4 regions of the Aquabacterium sp. G14 genome follow, and region 4 is predicted to be linked to each of the others. Evidence: predicted binding sites of a transcription regulator. Region 4 holds the regulator's gene; each other region holds the start of a gene.
The links. Region 4 encodes sigma-54, which starts transcription at its own class of promoters, with help from an activator protein. Its sites were predicted from a motif close to TGGCANGNAANCTGCTTT; they were not measured.
Positions count from the first base shown of each region.

Region 1: the regulator sigma-54 is predicted to act here: its motif matches at 2,283-2,300, upstream of WIT60_RS15110 (transglutaminase family protein).
Region 2: the regulator sigma-54 is predicted to act here: its motif matches at 2,375-2,392, upstream of WIT60_RS13805 (formate/nitrite transporter family protein).
Region 3: the regulator sigma-54 is predicted to act here: its motif matches at 2,855-2,872, upstream of WIT60_RS04615 (nidogen-like domain-containing protein).

Region 1 is NZ_JBBEYB010000018.1:27,598-31,689, reverse strand. It holds gene WIT60_RS15130 (ferredoxin reductase family protein) at 1-475, shown strand, start outside; gene WIT60_RS15125 (CidA/LrgA family protein) at 503-850, shown strand; gene WIT60_RS15120 (LrgB family protein) at 843-1,574, shown strand; gene WIT60_RS15115 (PEP-CTERM sorting domain-containing protein) at 1,696-2,244, shown strand; gene WIT60_RS15110 (transglutaminase family protein) at 2,352-4,092, shown strand, end outside.
Region 2 is NZ_JBBEYB010000014.1:50,766-54,857, forward strand. It holds gene nirB (nitrite reductase large subunit NirB) at 1-542, shown strand, start outside; gene nirD (nitrite reductase small subunit NirD) at 564-950, shown strand; gene WIT60_RS13800 (nitrate- and nitrite sensing domain-containing protein) at 1,002-2,321, shown strand; gene WIT60_RS13805 (formate/nitrite transporter family protein) at 2,522-3,334, shown strand; gene WIT60_RS13810 (bifunctional protein-serine/threonine kinase/phosphatase) at 3,361-4,092, shown strand, end outside.
Region 3 is NZ_JBBEYB010000003.1:38,075-42,166, reverse strand. It holds gene WIT60_RS04625 (methyl-accepting chemotaxis protein) at 1-1,529, shown strand, start outside; gene WIT60_RS04620 (hypothetical protein) at 1,540-1,800, opposite strand; gene WIT60_RS04615 (nidogen-like domain-containing protein) at 1,945-2,799, opposite strand; gene WIT60_RS04610 (Crp/Fnr family transcriptional regulator) at 2,979-3,674, opposite strand; gene WIT60_RS04605 (carbonic anhydrase) at 3,806-4,092, opposite strand, start outside.
Region 4 is NZ_JBBEYB010000013.1:7,849-11,940, forward strand. It holds gene WIT60_RS13175 (THUMP domain-containing class I SAM-dependent RNA methyltransferase) at 1-679, opposite strand, end outside; gene WIT60_RS13180 (DUF599 domain-containing protein) at 712-1,422, opposite strand; gene WIT60_RS13185 (RNA polymerase factor sigma-54) at 1,508-3,046, opposite strand; gene lptB (LPS export ABC transporter ATP-binding protein) at 3,060-3,827, opposite strand; gene lptA (lipopolysaccharide transport periplasmic protein LptA) at 3,827-4,092, opposite strand, start outside.

The DNA of each region.
Region 1 (4,092 bases), on a different contig from region 4:
GATCAAGGCCTTGGGAGACTACACCCAGACGTTGCCATCCAAGGTGAAGGTGGGAGATGTGGCGCAGGTGGAGGGGCCCTATGGTCGCTTTTCCTTCCAGGGGCGTCACCCACGTCAGATCTGGGTGGCCGGTGGCATTGGCATCACCCCCTTCATCGCGCGCATGCAGGCTTTGTGCGAGAAGCCTGACGGCAAGGCCATTGATCTGTTCTACAGCACCAGTGCGCCTGATGCCGAGTTCATCCGACGCGTGCGTCAGCGGGCTGAGCAGGCGGGTGTGACGCTGCATGTGGTGAAGGCCGCGGAGCAGGGGCGACTGACGCCGCAGCGAGTTCGCGAGTTGGTGCCCGAGTGGGCGCAGGCCAGCGTCTGGTTCTGCGGGCCGGCCAGCTTTGGACAGGCGCTGCGTGATGATTGGGCGGCTCAAGGCAGATCGCCCGATGACTTCCATCAGGAATTGTTCGAGATGCGTTGAGCGAGGTGTGAAGAAATGATCCAGGGCATGGCACTGCTGGTGGCCGGGCAGTTGATGGGCGAGGCGGTAGTTGCCGTGACAGGCTTGCCTGTGCCGGGTTCGGTGGTCGGCATGGTGCTGGTGCTGCTGGCCTTGTTGGCCAGGAAAGGCCATTTGCCGGAGCTGCGGCGAGCTGGCTCCACCATGTTGTTGCTGGTGCCGCTGCTGCTGGTGCCCGTCAGCGTGGGCATCATGGAGCAGGCAGACTTGCTGCGAGCCAATTGGTGGCCTCTGACCGTGGCCTTGCTGGTGAGCATCGTGGCGGGCATGCTGGCCACGGGCCTGACCATTCGCTGGTTGCGCAAACTTGACGGAAAGCAGTCTCACGATGTCTGAGTTGATGGCGCTGTGGCATCAGGCATCGTCGGCGGTGCTGACGCATCAGCTGTTTCCGCTGTTCCTGACCTTGTCGGCTTATGCGGTGGCCACCTGGCTGTATCGCAAGGCGGGGCAGTCCCCCTTCGTCCATCCGTTGGTGCTTTCGGTGGCCATGGTCATCGTGGCGCTGAAAGGGCTGGGCATGTCATACGCCCACTATTTCGAGGCGACGAAGTTCCTGCATTGGATGCTGGGTCTGTCCATCGTCTCTCTGGCGATCCCGCTGTACACCGAGCTGCAGCATGTGGGGGCGCGCTGGCGCAGCACCCTGGCTGCGATCCTGGTGGGAGGAGTGGTCAGCGTGGTCACGGCCATGTTGGTCGCGCACTGGTTGGGTGGCAACCGCGAGCTGGTTCTCGCCTTGAGCACCAAATCGGTGACCACTGCCTTGGCAACGGTGCTCGCGCACGAGGTCGGGGCGAATGTGGCCTTGGCTGCAACCATCGTGCTGGTGACAGGGTTGCTGGGGGCCGTGGTGGGCCCTTGGATTTTTCACCGACTGCTGCCCGGCGACGACGCAGGTCTGGGTACCGCACTGGGCACCTGCGCGCATGCCATTGGCACCTCGCGTGCCTTGCAGATTGGCGAGACCTGCGGCGCGTTTTCAGCCTTGGCCATGGGCCTCAACGGCCTGCTCACCGCACTGCTCTTGCCCGTTTTGCTGGCGTGGTGTTGGGGTTGAGTTTTGTCGCGAAAACTCCCTCTCCTCATGGCCCATCACACGAAAGAGGGTGGTGCGTCAGGTTGGTGAACGTTCCAATTCAGCCTTTGATGGCCGGCGCTGACGCTGAAAGGAATTCACAGTGCACTCCAAAGTCTTGAACATGCTTGCCAGGCTGACGCTGGCAGGTGCGATTGCGGTCCCATTCGCTGCGCAAGCGGGCGATGTGGTGATTGATGGCAGTCAAGTGAGTGTCGTGCTCACGGGTGTCGACACCGCAATGGTTTTGCCCGGAGCGAACATCAGCTGGCTTGATGCGCGTGGCCAATCTCAAGTGACGATGACAGGTGGGGATGTTTCCTGGCTGCATGTCTACGATCAGGCCTCGGTGACCATTTCGGGCGCAGATGACATCAGTTGGCTCATCATCAACAGCCCGGATGCTGCCGTGGAGATTCAGGCATCCAATGTGAGTTATGCCGGCGGGCATCTGTCGGGCGTGTGGGCCAATGGACAGTCCTTCAATTTCTGGGCTTTGTACCAGTCCACGTTATCGGACCCCATGGGCGATCAGTGGTCTGTGATGCCTTCGAACATCACCATCACCGCCGTGCCCGAGCCTGGCACCTGGGCGTTGATGAGCCTGGGGCTCCTTGGTGTTGGCGCATTGGCGGGTCGACGTTTGAAGTGAGAGCATGAGAGGGCACAGGTCGCCATGCACCAGCTTGGTGGCCCGTAACTTGCTGGTGTCACACACAGGCTGCACGCTTGCGGCAGCACCGTTTCACGGAGAACTGTGTGTCCATCCACGTTGCCCTCAATCACGTCACGCACTATCGCTACGACCGGCCGGTGAGCCTGTCGCCTCAGGTCATCCGCTTGCGACCGGCACCGCATTGCCGCACGCGCATCCTGTCGTACTCGCTGCGGGTGGAGCCTGCGACCCACTTTGTCAATTGGCAGCAGGACCCGTTCTCCAATCACCTGGCTCGCCTGGTGTTCCCGGAGAAGACCACCGAGTTCAAGATCACGGTGGACCTGGTGGCCGAGATGGCGGTGTACAACCCGTTCGACTTCTTCCTGGAGCCGTACGCGGAAACCTTCCCGTTCCAGTATGACGCGGCCTCGCTCCAAGACCTGCAGCCCTATCTGGTCAAATCGGCCCCCACGCCCGCTTTTCAGGCCTTTCTGGACACGATTGACCGCCGCGAGACGCGCACAATTGATTTTCTGGTCGGCCTGAATCAGCGCCTGCAAAGCGACGTTGCCTACACCATCCGCATGGAGCCAGGGGTGCAGACACCGGAGCAGACCTTGACGCTCAAGTCTGGCTCATGCCGTGACACCGGTTGGTTGTTGGTGCAGACCTTGCGCCACCTGGGCTTGGCCGCTCGATTTGTATCGGGCTACCTCATTCAGCTCAAGGCCGACGTGGCGGCCCTGGATGGCCCATCGGGCACCGAGGTGGACTTCACCGACCTGCACGCCTGGTGCGAGGTCTTCCTGCCCGGTGCTGGCTGGATTGGCCTGGATCCGACCTCGGGCTTGCTGGCGGGGGAGGGGCATATCCCGGTGGCGTGCACCCCCGAACCGACCGGGGCTGCGCCGGTGTCTGGCGCTGTGGACGAGTGCGAATGCGAGTTCGACCACCACATGGCCATCACCCGTATTTTCGAGTCGCCACGTGTGACCAAGCCCTACACCGAGGCGCAATGGCGGGCCATCGATGCTTTGGGCCACGAGGTGGACGGCTTGTTGACGGCAGGCGATGTGCGCCTGACCATGGGCGGGGAGCCAACCTTTGTGTCGGTCGATGACCGTGATGGCGCGGAGTGGAACACCGATGCGCTCGGGCCCACCAAACGCGGGCTGGCCACCGAATTGGTGCACAAGCTGCGCGCGCGCTATGGTGAGGGCGGATTCTTGCACTTTGGCCAGGGTAAGTGGTATCCCGGCGAGCAATTGCCCCGGTGGGCCCTGTCCATCTTCTGGCGCACCGATGGTCAGCCTTGCTGGCACAACCCCTTGTTGTTTGCCGATGAGCGCAGCGGGGTGCGTTACAGCACCGACGATGCCCGACTGTTCATCCACACTCTGGCCGACAAGCTGGGCGTGGGCGGGGCGCATGTTCAGCCGGGTTATGAAGACACGTTTTACTACCTGTGGCGTGAACGCCGTCTGCCGGTGAACGTGGACCCCTTTGACGCCCGTCTGGACGACGAAATGGAGCGCGTGCGCTTGCGTCGGGTGTTCGACCAGGGACTGGACCACGAGGTGGGCTTCGTGCTGCCGATTCGGCGTGGTGAGGGCGTTCCGGGTGGTGCCCCGTGGCTCAGCGGTCCCTGGCATTTCCGCGACGAGCGCATGTACCTGATCCCAGGCGACTCGCCCATGGGTTACCGCCTGCCTCTGGATGCCTTGCCATGGGTGTCGAAGGCCGACTACCCCTACGTGCATGCACACGATCCTTTCGCACCGCGCGATGCCTTGCCGGATGCCAGCCAGTTGCGCACGCAGTACGCGCCGCACAGCGTGGGCG
Region 2 (4,092 bases), on a different contig from region 4:
GCTTGCGTGCCCCCCACAAGATCAAGTTTGGCGTCTCCGGCTGCACCCGTGAGTGCGCCGAAGCCCAGGGCAAGGACATTGGTGTCATCGCCACCGAAAAGGGCTGGAACCTATATGTATGCGGCAACGGTGGCATGAAGCCCCGTCATGCCGAGTTGCTGGTCTCGGATCTGAGCAAAGACGAGTTGGTGCGCACGATCGACCGCGTGTTGATGTTCTATGTCCGTACCGCGGATCGCCTGCAACGCACCAGCACATGGCGCGACAACCTCGAGGGCGGTCTGGATTACCTCAAGGACGTGATCCTCCATGACAGCCTGGGTTTAGGGGCAGAGCTTGAAGCCCAGATGCAGCATGTCGTTGACACCTATCAGTGCGAATGGAAGGCGGCTGTGACCGACCCCGAGGTGCGCAAGCGCTTCCGTTCGTTCGTCAACAGCGATGCGACGGACGAGCGCATCGTTTTTGTGAAGGAGCGGGGACAGATCCGTCCCGCTCGGCCCGAAGAGCACGCCCCCCAGACCGACGAAATCACTGCCTGAGAGCCCTGGAAGGAGAACAACATGAACGCAGCCATTCTGGATTTTCCTCACGCAGCGCAGGAGTCCGGCCACCGAGAGGCCGACGTGGCCTGGACCCCGGTGTGCGCGGTGGAAGACATCGTGCCCAACACCGGGGTGTGTGCCCTGGTGGCAGGGCGGCACGTTGCCGTGTTTCGCGTGGGACAGGATCAGTTCTATGCGATCGATAACATTGACCCCAAGACAGGTGCCAGCGTGCTGTCTCGTGGCCTCATCGGCAGTCTGGGTGGACGTATCGTGGTGGCATCGCCCCTGTACAAGCAACACATCGAGCTGAGCAGCGGCGAGTGTCTGGAGTCCCCCGCATACTCCGTGCAGGCGCACCGCGTCAGCATTCATGCTGGGCAGGTGCGCGTCGCCTTGGCATGAGCCAGGCGCCTGACGTTGTTCCGCATGTTTTCGTGACCTATCTGCTTGCACATGACCTTGTCCGCCTCTCACCTTGTCCTGCGTGCCAAACAAATCGAGCTCGATGCCGTGCGGCATCTCGCAGAGCGCGTCGACTTGGCCGGGGTGGTGGGGCAGCTCATTGACGCACTGCAGCGTGAACGGGGGGCGGCCAGCGTTTACCTGGCCTCCGCCGGTCAACGTTTTGAGGTGGAACGCCAAGCGGCAGTGGATGCTGTGCGTCCTCTCGAAGGCAGCTTGCTCGCCTTGTTCAGTGAGCAGGGGCTGCGCACGCATGGCACCAGCGCCCGAACCCTGGCGTTGATGGCCTGGGTGCATTTGGATCTGCAGGCCTTGGCTGCCTTGCGCTTGCAGATTGAGCAGCGACAGCCCACCGCGCACGAGGTGGTGGCCGCGTACAGCCGTGTGATCGCCGGCTTGGTCGAGCTGATCTATCAGTTGGCTGAGGCTGCGCCTCATCCTGGCATCTCTCGCTTGTTGGTGGCCCTGGTCCACCTGATTCAAGGCAAGGAGGCCGCGGGTCAGGAGCGTGCGGTGGGGGCGGCCCTCTTTGCATCAGGTGCATGCAGCGAGGATCAGCAACTGCGCATTGTCAAGCTCATTGAAGCACAAGAGCACAGCCTCAAGGTGTTCGAGGAGTTCGCGCCGATCAACCTGCAGTCACAATGGCAGCAGCACCAGTTGACACCTCCCGTGGCCATGCTGGAACGCCTGCGTCGTACCTTGTGCACGGCCCGACATGGCACTGTCCTTGATCCACGCCTGAGTGACAGTTGGTTCGAGGTGGCCAGCGTGCGCATTGCCGCGCTATGGCAATGTGAGGTCGAGCTCGTCGAGGCTTTGCGTCAGGCGTGTGCGGCGCAGCTTGACGCGAACCAACAAGACCTGCGTGACGCGGAAGGCCTGCTCAGGCAGTTGCGTGACAACCCGCCCCCCCACACCGATGCCGTCAGCCGCTTTTTCAACACCCATGAGCAGCTGGATGCGGCGCCAGTCCTGGGTGCCCAGCCTGATGGCAAAGGCCACAGAAGCGATGCACATGACGCTGCCAAGGTTTCGTCTCTGGAAGACATGCTGCAGGCACAAACCGCTCGCCTGGCCAGCATGGAGTCCGAGTTGGAGGCGGCCCGGCGAGCCCTGCACGAGCGCAAGCTCATCGAACGAGCCAAAGGTGCACTCATGGCGCGCATGGGTTTGACGGAGGAGGCGGCCTTTCGCGCCCTGCAGAAGACCTCCATGGATCACAACCGCAAGCTCGTCGATGTGGCGGAGGCCGCGTTGGCCTTGCCCGATCTCGTGTTCGGGCCACGCCCCGATGTGCACCAAAACTGAACGCGCGCGCACCATCTTGGCGGCGTTGCGCCGTCGCGCATGCCCATCCGCCCTGGCACAGAACATGCATTCAAAAGTGGCATCAAGCTGAAGACGGCTTGCCTGTTTGGATGACGGCGTCCTGACACTGTCCCTGCGCATTGCAGGGGGTGTCAGACGCCGTTTTCATTTTGAGTCTCCCATTCTTTCAAGGATGCACCATGGCCTACCTTGCCCCTGCCGAGTTCGTGACCAAGATGGTCGACGCTGGCGAATCCAAATTGCTCATGTCCACCCGTGACACCCTTATTCGCGCCTTCATGGCGGGAGCCATCCTCTCACTCGCCGCAGCCTTTGCGGTCTCGGTCAGCGTCAACACAGGCAATCCCTTGCTCGGCGCCTTGCTGTTCCCGGTGGGCTTTTGCATGCTCTACCTCATGGGTTTTGATTTGCTGACAGGCGTCTTCACACTGGCACCGCTGGCCGTGTTCGACAAGCGTCCAGGCGCCACCTGGGGTGGGGTGATGCGTAACTGGGGTTTGGTGTTCACAGGCAACTTTGCTGGCGCGCTCACCGTGGCCTTCTTCATGGCCATCATCTTCACGTTTGGCTTCAGTGAGGCGCCCAACGCCATTGGGCAGAAGATTGGTCACATCGGCGAGGGTCGTACTCTCGGATATGCCGAGCACGGCGCAGCCGGCATGCTCACCCTGTTCATCCGCGGTGTGATGTGCAACTGGATGGTATCCACGGGCGTCGTGGCCGCCATGATGTCCACCTCGGTGTCCGGCAAGGTCATTGGCATGTGGATGCCCATCCTCGTGTTCTTCTACATGGGCTTTGAGCATTCCATCGTCAACATGTTCCTCTTTCCTTCCGGACTCATGCTGGGCGGCAACTTCACCATCATGGACTACCTGATCTGGAATGAAATCCCCACTGTCCTCGGCAATCTGGTTGGCGGCTTGACCTTTGTGGGGGCGACTTTGTATGCCACCCATTACAAACCTGCTCCCAAGCGCGTCACCGCCTGAGCCTGCACATCTCCTTGGCCAGCATCATGAGCGCCAGCTTGCGCCTCACCCTGGGGCAACACTCTCAGGCTGGCCACAAACCCCTCAATCAGGACTTCCATGGTGCGGTGCTGCCTGCTGAGCCCCATTTGAGTACCAAGGGGGTGGTCGTGGCACTGGCCGATGGCATCAGCAGCAGTGCCGTCAGTCACATTGCCAGCGCCGCAGCGGTGCGTGGCTTTCTGGACGACTACTACGGCACCTCCGAAGCCTGGACGGTGCGGCGCGCCGCCCAGAGGGTGCTGAGTGCGACCAATTCCTGGTTGCACGCGCAGACCCAGCGAAGCGACGCGCGTTTTGACAAGGATCGGGGTTACGTTTGCACCTTCAGTGCCTTGATCCTCAAAGGCCGCATGGCACATCTGGTGCATGTAGGGGACACCCGCGTCTACCGCGTTCATCTCCACGCGCTGGAACAACTGAGTGACGATCACCGCGTGCGTGTCTCCGAGACGGATACCTACCTGGGTCGGGCACTGGGGACGGCTGCCACCCTTGAAATTGACCATCGAAGTTGGTCCCTGGAAGCCGGTGAGCTGTATTTGCTTGCCACCGACGGCGCGTACGAGTACCTCGATGCCGACACGGTGAATGCCGTCTGCATCGAGAGCCCCGACAATCTGGACCTTGCCGCACAGAGGTTGACCGAGGTGGCCCTGCAGCGTGGCAGCCGAGACAATCTCACCGTGCAACTTGTGCGCATCGATGCCTTGCCTGAC
Region 3 (4,092 bases), on a different contig from region 4:
GCTTCGGCATGCTGCTGCTCATGCTTGGCATGGCGGCCATCATCGCGGGCCTGCAGTTTCAGCACATCAGCGAGAACAACCAACAAATCATGGAAGTGGAATGGCGCAAATCGGAAGCCGCCGCCTTCGTGGACGCGACCACCCGCACCAACGCGCGCCACACAATGGCCCTCCTGCTCACGGACGACCCACAGCGTCGTGCCCAGCTCAATCAGTCCATCAACGACAACAGGGCGCGCATTGATGCCGCCATGCAGACGCTGGACGAGTTGGTGTACCGACCTGAGGCCAAAGCCCTGATGCAAGAGATCAAAACCCGACGGACGGCATTTGTCGCCTCATTCAACCGTGTACGCGAACTGCGTGCCCAAGGTCAGCATGACGAAGCCGTTCGTGTGATGAACGACGACACCCTGCCGGCCATCGACGCGTTGCAAGCCCCCATCAGCGCGCTCACGGCTCTGCAAAGCCGGCTGATGAACGAGCGCAGTCAAGCCGCGCAGTCAGCCATCGACACGGCTTTGATTCTGATCCTGAGCCTGACAGGCGCCGCCTTGGCCATTGGCACGCTCACGGCCTACCGCATCACCCGCTCCATCCAGCGCCCGATTGCACAGGCTGTGAATCTGGCCCAGAAAGTAGCCCAGGGCGACCTCACGGGACACGTTGATATCCAGTCGCACGATGAGATGGGGCAACTGCTCACCGCCTTGCAAACCATGAACAACAGCCTGGTCGGCATCGTCGACAACGTGCGCCGCGGCTCGGAAACCATCTCCACCGCCACCAGCCAAATAGCGATGGGCAATCTGGACCTATCGCAACGCACCGAGGAACAAGCCAGCTCGCTGCAACAGGTCGCAGCCTCTCTGGAGCAACTGACCGCCACGGTTCAGCAAAACCTGGACAACGGACGCCACGCCAATGTGGTGGCCTCCAGCGCGGCCGAAGTGGCAGATCGCGGCGGCAAGGTCGTCAACGATGTGGTGCACACCATGCAAGCCATCAGCGCCTCTTCCAACCAGATCGCCGACATCATCAGCGTGATCGATGGCATCGCATTCCAAACCAATCTACTGGCCCTCAATGCAGCCGTGGAGGCTGCTCGGGCCGGTGAACAGGGACGTGGATTCGCCGTGGTCGCCAACGAGGTGCGCAGCCTGGCTGGGCGCTCTGCGGACGCGGCCAAAGAGATCAAGAAGCTGATCGAATCCTCGGTCGGTGACGTACAGCAAGGCTGCCGCCTCGTGGAGCAGGCCGGCCGCACCATGCAGGATGTGGTCACCAGCGTGAGCGAAGTGGCGCACATCATGGACGCCCTCGCACAAGCCAGTGAAGAGCAGTCCGCCGGCATTCAACAAATCAACCAGGCGATGGGCCAAATGGATCAGGTGACGCAGGGCAATGCCGCTCTGGTGGAGCAGGCAGCTGCTGCAGCACAGTCACTGCAAAGCCAGTCCAACACCCTCGTGCAAACAGTGGACGTCTTCAAACTGCGGCCAGAACACGCTTCCCTGGCCCTGGCCTGAGCCCATCCACTCAAGTCGGCGACACACCCAGTGCGCCCACGGCGTGCTGGCTCAAATAGCCACAGTTGTCACAGATGATGGCCAGCGTGGGGATGGAGGCGCCGGTCAGGGTGACACTCCTGACGTCGGGCTGTAGCACGTTGACCAGGCAGGCATCGACCATCAGAAACTTTTCATTGCCGCACATCGGACACGCCTCAGACTGACCATTCGCGCGGATCTTCTCCGTGAGCGCGGCGATGAACTCCTGCTTTTTGTCTTCGGACAGCATGGGGTCTCCGTAAGATGCAATGGACCATTGCGCCCCATTCTAGTGCGGCGAAGTTTCAGCCCGAACGGCTACGCAGATCCTGCCGGTCCGGCAATAAAAAAGCCCCGACATGGTCGGGGCTTTCATAAGCAGGCAGCGCCAATCTCAGGCAGCACGCTTGCGGCGCGAGGCCAAGCCAGCACCCAACACACCCAAGCCCATCAGAGACAACAAGGCGGGTTCAGGCACTTGCCCAGGATCGACCACATCCAGGTTGGCGTCAAACCAGATGTACTTGTTCTGGAGCACCAGATGCAAGTCAGTGGCCAGCGAACCTTCGAGGACCTGACCTTCTCCAGCCCCATCGCCAAAACCAGCCGCTGCAACGGTATTGGTTTGGGATGCCGACCACCCCATCGTCTGGTAGAAGAAACCGATCAGGCCCTCTCCTGTTGGCGCCACGTAATCATCACCGCGCAGAACGAGCTGGAAACTGTCCGTCGGAGCACCCAGAGTGTTGTAGCGGCCGACGTTGTCCCAGGTTACGACCAACTGGTTCGCCGTCAAGTTGTAGTGAACCACGCCAGAAGCACTGTTGCGGGTGTCCACATCACTGAAGAATGGCGAAATCATCGGTGCGCTGACACCGATCGGGCCGGTAGGCTCGAACGCCGAAATACCAGCGCCAAAGCTGACATTGCCGTTGTTGTTGATGAACAGACTGTTGTAGGTGGTGCCGAAAAAGGTCACGTCAAAACCGAGGCTCAGCGCCATGTAGCCATCATCATTGCGGCCCGTGGCATTGCCCACGTTGGCAGCATTGCCACCACCGGTGGTGACGATGTTGGGACCGAGCGTGTCGGTGTAATAGCCGCCAGCGGTGTACTTGCCGGGCGAGCTTTGCAGTGACGAAGAAGGAATGGTGACCAGAGCGGCGTGCGCTGCGCCACCCGTCATCAACAGGGCCAGCGTCGCAGCCTGGAACAGCTTGCCGCCGAAAATCGCTTGTTTCATGTTCATCTTGATCCCTAATCCATTGAATGAGGGCGCATCCAATCAGCACCCGGGACAAGACAAAGCAAACATCAAGCCATCACCTCAACCCATTGATTTTTAATGGTTTTCACCCAATCAATGTATTCAAGACAAGGTGACTGTTAAAGTTTCCGACAACTTCAGGCCATGGGCGAAACAACGCATCAACCGTAACACGCCAAGCGCTGCACATCCGGAATGTGGATCTGCCGACGGTTCACGGCAATCAGACCGTTGGCCTGCAACTCGTGCAGGATGCGAGAGAAATGCTCGGGCGTGACGGAGAGCAGCGAGGCGATGGTGCCCTTGCTGGCTGGCAGTGACACCGTTGCGTCGCGCTGAGAGGCGGGTACCTGGCCCACGTCGGGGGAATGCACGAGATAGTCCACCACGCGTTTGATGCCGGAATGCAGGGTCAGGGCTTCGATGTCTCGCACCAAACCGGTAAACCTGCGAGAAAGGTCCGTGATGAAACGCAAAGCCAACTCCGGGCTGCGGTTCAGTTCCGACATCAACACCGCCCTGGGCACCTCGACCAACTGCAAGTCGCTCAGCGCACTGGCGTTGACACTGTGGGGGCAGTCACTGAACAAGAGTGCCTCGGTCACGCACCCGCCCTCGCCCACCACCTCGATCACCTTCTCATGTCCTTGAGGACCCTTGGCATAAAGCTTGACCATGCCATCGACCACCAGGTAGAGGCCTTCGCAGGTATCGCCGGCTGCAAAGATCTCGGTACCTCTTGGCAAGCGACGAACGATGGATGCAGCGGCGATGCGTTGCAACTCCGCCTCAGGCATGTTCTGAAACAAAACCTGACTGCCCAGATAAGACACCACATCCAGCCGACGTGAAACCATGATTGTTTCCTCCAAATCCAATTCGCTGCAGTGGATTCTGGGTATAAGTCACGGACGTGGATTTGATGCGGCGCAAAGCCCACCTTAAGGAGGATACGCTCGTTATCCCCTCGTTCTAAAGGCTTAGGCCCTCAGCAGGGCGGATACCAGGACGAATCGACCTCGTTGAAGATCGAGCTGCTGTCGACGTCCATGTCGTGATAGGGGCCGGTGCCGCTGTGCTCCGCGTCCGAGGCCGGGACGAATTTGCCCGATTTGACATCAAAGACGTGGATCTCGCCCTCTTCGATGACGTAATGCCAGCCATGCAGGGCGATCTGGCGTTTTTCCACCCGCTGGCGAACCATCGGGTACTCCATCAGACGCTCGAGTTGCAGCACCACAGAGCGCTGCTCCGTGCGGCGCAAGGCCTCCTGCG
Region 4 (4,092 bases):
GCATGGCGTAGTCGCGCAGGGTGTGCTGTCGCTCGGTGGGGGATGCGCTCGCGGGCGCGATCACCTCGATGCCCCCGCGGGACTCGGTGATGTGCGCTGCGTCACCGAGGATGCGGCGGGCCTCGGTGGCCAGCAGGGATTCGACGCCGGAGGGGCAGGACAGGTAGAGGGCAGCAGGGCGGTCGGCGGCGAGCACGGGGCGCTGGGCGGAGTCGCGCGACTCGGGGCGAGGGCCGGGGCGAGCGGGTGCCGGACGCGAGGAAGCGCCGCGACCTGCACCGCCGGGTGCGGCACTGGGGCGGCGATCGTCGCTGGCACGCCAGCTTTCGGGGGCCTGACGTGATGAGGGACGACCTGCACTGCTGGAGGGAGCGCCATAGCGACGCTCGTCGCCGCCATGCCAGGCTTCGGAGGCCGACCGCGACGCAGGGCGGAAGCCGGGACCGGCGTCAGAGCGGGCCGAGTCGCGCCCGCGCGGGTCACGTCCATGCGTGGCACGTGCGCGTGGGTCACGCCCGGAGGAGGGCTGCCCTGGTGCATCGCTGCCGCGCGCGTCACTTCGCGCCACGTCACGCCCATGGGATGGGCGGGCGGACGACGTCGTGCGGTCGCGCTCGTCCCCCGAGGGGCGTCCGGTGGCCGAGGACACGACGGGGCGGCGGGGGGGCTTGATGGGCATGATGGGGTCGCAATACAGAAGGAGGGACGTGGTCAGGGGCGCAGGATCGCCAGCACGTCGGAGCGGAATTCTCGCCGATACAGGATCCAGAGGACCGCGAGGGTGCCGAGGGCAAAGGCGACCGGGGAGACCAGCCAGGCGATGACCGCGAAGGACATGTAGTAGGCACGCAGGCCGTCGGCGAAGCTTTCGGCGGCCATGCCCATGAGCTTGCCGGCGCGGTCGCCAAACTCCTGACGGTCGGCCTCGCCTTGGTTGAACACATCCACATTGGGCGCCGCACCGACCAGGATCGCACCGAAGGAATAGACGCGCATGGACCAGGTGAAGCGGAAGAAGGCGTAGATGAAGACGGCCAGCAGGACGATGAGCTTGATGTCGAGAACCTGCATGGAGGTGCGCACGGCAAAAGGCAGATCGCTGACGAATTCACTGGCCTTTTCGGTGGTGCCGAGCACGGCAAGCAGACCACCGAGTACCAGAATGGTGGTGGAGGCCCAGAAGCCAGGGCTGCTGGCGAGGTTCTGCGTGATGGCGGCATCGACCACGCGCTGGTCACGGTGGGTGACCTGGATCATCCACAGGCGACGGTAGTGATTGGTGCTGGACAGCAGGGTGCTTTCAACGCGGGCACGGCGGCTGGCGAACTGGGCATAGCCGATCCAGCCGAACACGAACAGGGCCAAGGCGGCCCAGTCCTGCCAGGGCAAGAGGTCGACAAGGTCTTGGAGGCGGTAAAGCATGGTCAATGAATCAGGGGCCGTTGCGGCGCGGGACAGGATCGCGACAGCGAAGCGCCCGGCCTGCGCCCCCACCCATCACGTGCACTCACAAGGCCTTGCGCAGGTTCGCAGGCGCGATCTTGAGGGCTTCGCGGTATTTGGCGACGGTGCGGCGGGCGACCTGGATGCCTTGCTCTTCCAGCATGCTGGACAAGGCGCTGTCTGACAAGGGCTTCTTGGGATCTTCGGCCGCGACCAGCTGTTTGATGAGGGCGCGCACCGCGGTGCTGGAGGCGTTGCCACCTGCCTCGGTGTTGAGCGAGGAGCCGAAGAAGTACTTGAGTTCGAACGTGCCGAAAGGCGTGTTCATGTACTTGGCGGTGGTCACGCGCGAGATGGTGGACTCGTGCAGCCCGAGTTCGTCGGCGATTTCGCGCAGGACCAGGGGCTTCATGGCGATTTCGCCATGGGTGAAGAAGTTCTTTTGCCGATCGACGATGGCCTGCGAGACACGCAAGATGGTGTCGAAGCGCTGCATGATGTTCTTGACGAACCAGCGGGCCTCTTGCAGGCGGGCATTGAGGTTGGCGTGACCTTCGCTGGCCGTGCTGCCGCGTGCGCCCCGGCTGGAGCGCAAGGCCTGCGCGTAGTAGTCGTTGATGCGCAGCTTGGGCATGACGTCCGGGTTGAGGACGACTTTCCAGCCGCGGCCGGACTTCTGGACGATGACGTCCGGGATGATGATGTTGGCCTCGGCGCGGGTGAAGGCGCGGCCGGGTTTAGGCTCGAGCGAGACGATGAGGCTTTGCGCGTCTTTCAGCAGAGCCTCGTCGGCGCCGGTGGCGGCCATGAGCTTCTTGAAGTCGCGACGGGCCAGCAACTCAAGATGCTCGCGGCAGATGGCCATGGCGACCTCGCGAGCGGGCTCGCCGGGCAGACCGCGCAGTTGCAGCAGCAGGCACTCGGAGAGGTTGCGCGCGCCCACGCCCACCGGCTCCAGGCTTTGCAGCCAGCCCAGTGCGCAGCGCAAGCGCGACATCAGTTCGTCGAGGGTGTCTTCGTCCGGCTCGTCGGGCAACAGGCTGGCAGCGATCTCTTCGAGCGTGTCGGCGAGGTAACCGTCCTCGTTGAGGGACTCGATGAGCATGTCGACCGCGGCCATGTCCTCGTCGCTCAAGCGGGTGCCCAGCAATTGCTGACGCAGGTGCTCTTGCAGGGTGATGGACAGGCTGTTGCGCTCGAGCGGGTCGGTGTCGTCGTCGCCCTGGCTTTGGCGGGCCGGGCTTTCGCTGATGCCGTCGAAGTCGTCGCGCTCGGTGCCGTTTTCCCAGTCCTCGCGCTCGGTGGTGCCCAGCTCGGCGGTGTCGATGCCGCTGGTGTCGGCCTCGGCGGGCGCGCTGTCACGTTCGGCGCCGGCGTCTTCGCTGCTGTTGCGCTCGTTGCGCTGGCGTTCGAACTCCAGTGAGGCCGCGGTCTCGATGGGCGAGTAATCGTCCTCAGGCTCCAGGAAGGGATTTTGTTCGAGCATCTGCTCGATTTCCTGGTGCAGTTCGAGGGTGGACAGCTGCAGGAGCCGGATGGACTGCTGCAGCTGAGGGGTCAGCGCCAGGTGTTGCGAAAGCCGAAACTGCAGGGAGGGCTTCATGGGCGCCGGTCACTCACATGCGGAAGTGCTCGCCGAGATAGACCTTGCGGACCTCGGCGTTGTGCACGATGTCAGCCGGGCTGCCTTCGGCCAGGACGCTACCTTCACTGATGATGTAGGCGCGGTCGCAGATGCCCAGCGTTTCGCGGACGTTGTGGTCGGTGATGAGCACACCGATGCCGCGCGCCTTGAGGAAGCTGATGATGCGCTGGATCTCGATGACGGCGATGGGATCGACGCCCGCAAAGGGCTCGTCGAGCAGGATGAAGCGCGGCTGGGTGGCGAGGGCGCGGGCAATTTCGACGCGGCGGCGCTCGCCGCCCGAGAGGGACAGCGCAGGGTTGGTGCGCAGCTTCTCGATGCTGAGTTCGTGCAGCAGGCCGTCAAGGCGCTCCTGGATCACGTCTTTGCTCAGGCGCTTGCCGCGCTCGTCCACCTGCAACTCCAGCACCGCGCGGATGTTCTCCTCGACATTGAGCTGGCGGAAGATGGACGCTTCCTGCGGCAGGTAGCTCAGGCCCAAGCGCGCGCGCTGGTGGATCGGCAGGCGCTCAACGCGCTGGCCGTCGATGGTGATCTCGCCAGCATCGGCGGGCACCAGGCCCACGATCATGTAGAAGCTGGTGGTTTTGCCGGCCCCGTTGGGCCCCAGCAGGCCGACGACCTCACCGGCGGCCACGGCCACATGCACATCGTGCACCACGGTGCGGGCACCGTAGCGCTTTTTGAGGCGCTCGGCGCGGAGTTCACTGCGAGGAGATGTGACCGACGAGGCGCTCATCAGCGGGTGCCTTCGGTGCTGGATCCCTCAGGCGTGGTGCGAGGGGTGATCACCCCCCGGACACGGCCGGTGGCGCCGCCACTGCTGCCCCCACCAACGACCTGGAAGACCGAGGTCTTGTTGTCGTACACGATGACGGGGCCGCTGACCTGATCGTTGATGGTGTTGCCCTGCAGGCGGCGCATGATGGCGCGCGAGGTGAAACGCACGATCTCGGTCTTGCCGTCGTAGACGATGCGCTCGGCTTCGCCTTCGATGGACTCGT